Regions from separate parts of the Paenibacillus sp. MCAF9 genome, predicted to be linked through region 1. Evidence: riboswitches for the same ligand, from Rfam matches in the RefSeq annotation. Region 1 holds a riboswitch; each other region holds the start of a gene.
The links. A riboswitch is a leader RNA that binds a small molecule or an ion and turns the genes downstream of it on or off. The one in region 1 is predicted to bind cyclic di-GMP.
Positions count from the first base shown of each region.

Region 2: linked by a shared signal. The riboswitch ahead of AB4Z45_RS13060 (methyl-accepting chemotaxis protein) and the one ahead of AB4Z45_RS27185 (transglutaminase-like domain-containing protein) in region 1 are both predicted to bind cyclic di-GMP.
Region 3: linked by a shared signal. The riboswitch ahead of AB4Z45_RS22740 (EAL domain-containing protein) and the one ahead of AB4Z45_RS27185 (transglutaminase-like domain-containing protein) in region 1 are both predicted to bind cyclic di-GMP.

Region 1 is NZ_JBFREL010000030.1:313-2,588, reverse strand. It holds gene lysS (lysine--tRNA ligase) at 1-1,086, shown strand, start outside; cyclic di-GMP riboswitch class I at 1,255-1,333, shown strand; cyclic di-GMP riboswitch class I at 1,385-1,463, shown strand; gene AB4Z45_RS27185 (transglutaminase-like domain-containing protein) at 1,476-2,276, shown strand, end outside.
Region 2 is NZ_JBFREL010000006.1:172,544-174,819, forward strand. It holds gene AB4Z45_RS13060 (methyl-accepting chemotaxis protein) at 1-1,305, opposite strand, end outside; cyclic di-GMP riboswitch class I at 1,391-1,475, opposite strand; gene AB4Z45_RS13065 (DUF1836 domain-containing protein) at 1,548-2,276, opposite strand, start outside.
Region 3 is NZ_JBFREL010000018.1:97,438-99,713, reverse strand. It holds gene AB4Z45_RS22745 (metallophosphoesterase) at 1-802, shown strand, start outside; cyclic di-GMP riboswitch class I at 919-1,004, shown strand; gene AB4Z45_RS22740 (EAL domain-containing protein) at 1,089-2,276, shown strand, end outside.

The DNA.
Region 1 (2,276 bases):
ACAAAGTCGCTTCTTCCATTGCCTGATAAATATCATGGCTTAAAAGACGTAGAGCTTCGTTATCGTCAGCGTTATGTTGACCTTATCGTGAATCCCGACGTCCAACAAACCTTTATTACTCGTTCCAAAATCATTCAATCCATGCGTCGCTACCTAGATTCCCGCGGGTATTTAGAAGTAGAAACACCAACACTGCATTCCATTGCAGGCGGTGCTGCAGCACGGCCTTTCGAAACGCATCATAATGCGCTGGACATGCAGCTCTACATGCGTATTGCAATCGAGCTTCATTTGAAGCGACTAATTGTAGGCGGATTGGAGAAAGTATATGAGATCGGCCGTGTATACCGGAATGAGGGGATTTCGACTCGCCACAATCCAGAGTTTACAATGATTGAGCTTTACGAGGCTTATGCTGATTACAAGGATATTATGGCATTGACAGAGAATGTCATCGCACATATTGCACAAGAGGTTCTTGGAACAACAAAAATCACTTATCAAGGCCAAGAGATTGATTTGACGCCTCAGTGGCGCCGTGTCAGCATGGTTGAGCTTGTCAAAGAAACGACTGGCGTAGATTTCGGCGTGGAAATGAGCGACGAGGAAGCCCATCGTTTGGCGAAAGAACACAAAGTTGCCGTTGATCCGCATATGACATTTGGTCATATTCTCAACGCCTTCTTTGAACAGTTCGGTGAGCATACGCTTATTCAGCCAACCTTTGTTACAGGACATCCGGTTGCTATTTCGCCGCTTGCTAAGAAGAGCGAAGCGGATCCACGCTTCACCGATCGATTTGAGCTATTCATCGTAGCACGTGAGCATGCTAATGCATTTACGGAGCTTAACGATCCGATCGATCAGCGTGAGCGTTTCGAGTCGCAGCTTGTTGAGCGTGAGCATGGAAATGACGAGGCGCATGAGATGGATGAAGACTTTATCCGCGCTCTGGAATACGGCATGCCGCCAACAGGCGGACTAGGAATCGGTATCGACCGATTGATCATGCTTCTAACAGATGCTCCATCTATTCGTGATGTACTGTTGTTCCCTCATATGAGAGATCAGCGTTCTGCTGAATAAGAAAGAAACAAGAAACCGTTTGGCTTTTAGCAGCCAACGGTTCTTTTTTTTTCTAATATCGAGAATTTGCAACAACAATCCTTAAAAACATTCAAATTATGATTGATATTGTAGTACAATCTATTGATTTGCTAGATTCATATGGTAGAATAGAACTAATAAAGCGCTACACGATAACGGCAAACCTATCGAAAGGTAGGGACGCAAAGCTAAAGGGCCTTCCGTATGATGGCAGCCAGCTACCGAATGAACAGGCTTTTTTTTGTTTGTATAGGGGAAATTCATCACAAAGCGCTTCACACGATAATGGCAAACCTATCGAAAGGTAGGGACGCAAAGCTAAAGGGCCTTCCGTAAGATGGCAGCCAGCTACCGAAGGGAGTATATTCATGCGTAAATTTATGTTAGTCATCGCAGCTTTTGTTCTTTTTGCATCCATCCATGTAACGGTCGTTCAGGCAAATGAAGCGGACTCTTCTGATTGGCTCAACACGGGGAATTTAGATAAAGGTGTTGTCTCCGTACAATATGCAGTGAGCACTAAAGTGAAAACGAAGCTTATGATCGCAAAAGGCGCATCAAATTATACATATAATCTAACCAGCGGAAAAACAGCTGAGAAGTTTCCATTGCAGCTTGGCAATGGCGAATATACGATATCTGTTCTAGAGAATACAACAGGCAACAAATACAAACTGGCGAAGAAAGAAACCGTGACGCTTGATTTAAAAGACAACAAGGTTTTGTACTTGAATTCCATCCAGAACATTGACTGGTCGAATGCGAGCAGCGCCATCGTCAAGGCAAAAGAATTAGCGAGCAATAAAAAAACGGATATGGAGAAAGTAAAGGCAATCTACGAGTATATTATTACGAATGTAAGTTATGATAATCAATTAGCTGCTAATCTGTCAGTTGATTACCTCCCCAATATTGATCGCACATTTAAATCGAGAAAGGATATCTGCTACGGATACGCTTCATTGTTTGCGGCAATGCTGCGGAGCGTGGATATTCCTACGAAGCTCTTGATGGGACAATCTACTTATGTGGATGTTTATCATGCTTGGAACGAAGTATACTTGGATGGGAAATGGGTTACGATTGATACGACAGTTGATGCGGGTCTAAAGAAGGGCAAGAAAAAGTATGAGCTTATCAAGGATGCAGCTCAATATACAGTTACAAAA
Region 2 (2,276 bases), on a different contig from region 1:
TCCTCTGCCATGCTCACCCGCTCTTGCCGATTCAATGGATGCGTTCAGTGACAACAAATTTGTCTGTGTGTTCAAATCCTGAATGCCGTTCAAAAACTTAGCGACATTGTTATATCGTTCATTCATCGTTTCGAAAGCTTCAGTTAGCTTTGAAAACTGGTCTACTGTTTCATTTACCATCGAGACCACGCCAGCCATCTGCTGCGTGCCGTTATGAGATGATTGCTTCATATTTTGCATATCATTGTTTATGTATTCACTCGAGGCAGCAATTTGCTGAGAGCTTGCTGAGATTTCTTCGGTAACTGCCGAAATGGATGAAGCATCGTCATACTGCGACAGCAACACTTTTCTGCCCAGCTCCACTTGGCCATTTACATCCTCTGATGCTTTTCGATTAATACCAATCATATTATCCATATTATTCGAAATGTGGAGCACGGATTCGCTCACTTCAAGCGTAGCTTTAATCGTTTCTCGCAGCTGATCGCCCATATTAGCCAAATCATGGTCGAGGTCGCCAAATTCGTCAGAGCGAACGAGTTTTTCTTGACTTGTAAAATCATTATTGCCATATTGCTTAATTCTTTTTGTAATGCCTACAAGTCCTGTTCTAATTGATTGTGAGATGACAAAAATCATAATGGCAGGCAGAATAGCAAGCAAAATGACATTAATAAGAACAATTACGTTCGCACTGGATATGTCTTTATTAAGAAGCTTCTGCGTCGCGTTAGCGTCTGCGGTCAAACGCTCGTGCATTGTATCGTTGGAATAACTTAGAATGACGGTATATACGCTTATTAGATTGCTTATGCGGAGCGATTTCTCATCTGATGATAATCCACTCACGTCTGTATTCGTCACTTTCAAGTTATCTAATGCAAGCTTAAGAACATTAACCTGATTCGCATAATAAGGACCATCTTCCGTTGCAGGCGGATATTTCTTATCCATATCGATAAGCTGTTTCTCTAATTCATCGATGTTGGCAGGCATCGTTTCCAAATCCTTCATGATCAGCGTTGCATCGCTTTTGCCATTTTCAATGGCATCTACCATTAGAAGCATCACTTTCAGCAGCCTATTCGATATACCCTGATAATTGCGTTCAGCACGCTGCAATTCCTCTGAACCTTCGACCGAGGTTGCTACTGAATGATTTTGAAAATAAATCAAAACGCCCGAGCCTACATTAAAAAGTGTGATGATTGCGGTAACAAGCAATAATTTGCTCGTTATTTTCTTCAAACTCAATTTCTTAAACAGTATTTTTGCTCTCTCTATCCTATCCTTAAAAACCATCCTGCTTGCTCTCTCCTCTGTCTCCTGAAAACAAAAAAAGCTATCCAGCCACAGGAGGCGGACAGCTCAGTTAGCTTATTATCCTTCCGGCGGTCTGGCAGCCATAGTGCGTACACCTTAGGCCCATAACTTTGCGTCCTTGTCTTTCAACAAGTTTGCCTTTTTCAGTTTGTCTATTTTGTAGTTTACAACTTAAACCAGTATAGGACTATTTAGTGAGTTTGTCATCCCTTGAACCATATTTATTCTGTGGCTAAAAATAAGGTTGCATTGCAATAACGCCTTGCTAACGAATGAAAATAGGAGGTTTGGATGGAAATAACCGCAACGAGCAAAATATTTCGCACCGCTTCCCATTGTTTTTCCGTTAAATTTGGCAATCTGCTTGCAAATTGATTCGCTGAAGAGCGAATGACATGCTCTGTCAATAAATCTTGATGCGGATTTTCCTTCAAATGACCGGAAATGTCGAGCAGTTGATCGTTATTCGCATCGAGCTCCTCAAACATACTGGTATAAGATGCATATAATTCAATAGGCCCAACTAAATCGTCTGCTTCATCCTCTGGTTTCTTGAATACGATCTCAAAAAGCTTGCGTATTGATTCAAAATCGAGATTTGACTTTAAATCATCAATAATGAATAATAACGCAGCTTGGTTCAGAGAATATTTTTTCCCAGCTTTCGGACAATCGAAATAAGGTTTGAAATCTCGCTTTACCCAGTTTTGCATGGAGGTAATCGACAGATTCGAATATTCGATTAGTTGGCCCAACGCAGCAATTTCATGAAGTGAAAAGCCTTTAATCTCATTTCCTTTAATGAGCTTTTCCATAATTGGAGGCAGCAGCGTAGACATAAATGCAGGCAGTCCCGTGCCTTTCTCCAAATCACATTGATGCGTTTTGGTCCATGCGGCTTGCAGCACTTGCAGCGGCTTCAAATTATACTTTCCGTCCAGAGCCAGCAG
Region 3 (2,276 bases), on a different contig from region 1:
TCTCATCGAAAAGCAGTTTAAGCCAATTGAGAAGGGGCTTGAGACAGAGCTTGCTTTCCTGAAGGCGAATGGATTCGAGGAAGCGTTCGGAAAGCTTGCGCATGATTTCAAGGAAAGCGGTTTTGAAAAGGATCAGTTTCACTTTAGCAAAGGGGCTATTAATGAGAAGTACGGTCTAGCCGTCTATCAAAACTTTAAGCATGTTCATTCTGTTCTTGAGAAAATCAGGCCAATTGACGAGCATATCAAAGCATATGAAACGTATAAGAGGCAGCTGGAGCTGTATGCCGAGGCAGGGGAGCTTGAATACAAGCCATTTTCGCTGCTCAAAATCGCATACGTAGACGGAAGCGAGCAGCTGCCAGCGTGGAAAACCTCTGAGATGTATCGATTCCTATCTGACGATCCATTCATCACGCTTGTGCTGTCTGATGCGGAGAGCTATGAGCTTGCAGAAAAATATTTCTACACGCTTACGGTAGACAATCATATGGAAGGTGTCGTGATTAAGCCCGAGCTGCCTCAGCCGTACACGGTTCCCTATATGAAAGTGCGCAATAAGGAATACATGTCTATTATTTACGGTTATGATTATAGATTTCCGCACAAGTACAATAAGCTCATCAAGCAAAAAAATATTACGCAAAAGCTTCGTACATCATTTAACGAGTACCGGCTAGGACAGCATATGCTGGCGATTCCTTTTGCTGAAATTGCCCCAGAAAACGATGGATATCAAGCGGCTGCTGCGAATCTTTTGTTTGAGGTTGCCAAAGAGAAGGAAATCGATCCTAGATTGTAAAACATCAATATACCAAACCTCCCAAAATGGGAGGTTTTTCTACATCATTCGACCTATTATGAAATTGGTTATGGTATATATCGGAATAATATGGAATACTGGTATATGTAAAAAGTCCTAGTAAAAAGCAAAGTTGTCGAAAGACAATGACGCAAAGCCAACAGGCCTAAAGGAAATTTCCAAAGGTGGCTGGGTTGCCAAAAGGATGAGTGATAACATACCTATATCCTCTCCTTAAAAACTTCAGGTTACCGCCTACGTTATGAATAAGAGGGGATATTTAGCAATGAAACAAATGATTAAACGTTTTAATGGAAATGTTAATGTTGGTAGTTTTAATATTGTTCAAAAGTTAGCGAATTTAGGCTACTGGGAGTTTGACCATATTCGCAGAGAAGCATCCTGGTCGAATCAAATGTTCGAAATATATGGTATGAAATCTGATTTCTCGATGACGATTGAACAATTTTTTGAGTTTGTACATCCCGAAGATCGTGAGCGCGTTAATGAGCAGTTCCACCTTGCAATTGAATCAAAAAAGGAAAGCGTTTCCGAGTACAGAATCGTTCGTCAAGGCGGTGAAGTTAGATATGTGGTGGAAAACATTACGTTCATACGGAATGCCGAAAACGAGATATTGTTGACGATAGGCATGATTCAGGATGTAACGGAAAATAAAAAAATACAGCATCGCCTCACACTAGAAGAGCAGCTTTATAAATCGATATTTGAAAACAACCCTGACGCGGTCTTTTCTTTAGACGCACAAGGGCGTTTTTTGTCATGCAATTCTGTGCTTGAGCAAGTTTTTGGATATACGAAAGAGGAAATTATAAATGATAGTTTTCATAAATTTGTAGATGCCGCAGCACGGGATAAAACGATTCAATATTTTGAGCAAACGGTCAAGACGCTGAATCCTCAAAACTATGATACGACAGGCATTACGAGAACAGGGCAAACGGTCGAATTTAATGTGACCAATATTCCAATCATTATTAATAAAAAGCTTATCGGCGTCTACGGCATTGCCAAGGATATTACGCAGCAAAAAATGATTGAGCAATCATTGACTGAGACCGAATTAAAATACCGCAGTATTGTTGAGCAATCCATTGTCGGTATTTTTGTCGCGCAAAAAAACAACTTCGTTTATTCAAACGACCAGCTCAATAAAATGTTTGGTTATGACTCCTTGATCGGTATGGATATTATACAGACGATCCATCCTTTAGACCGTGAAGCCGTCGTTAATCAGCTAACGAAGTTACAGGAGGGGCAGTCTTTATCTAATTTCTGCCACAGAGCCATTAAGCAAGATGGGACGATTATTCATTGCGAAGTGCACTATAATCAAGTGTCAAATATGGGTGAGCAGGCGATCGTTGGCGTAGTCCTTGATGTTACGGATCGGAGCAAGGCTGAGGAATTAAATCAATATTTGGCTTACCACGATTATTTAACGGAGATGCCA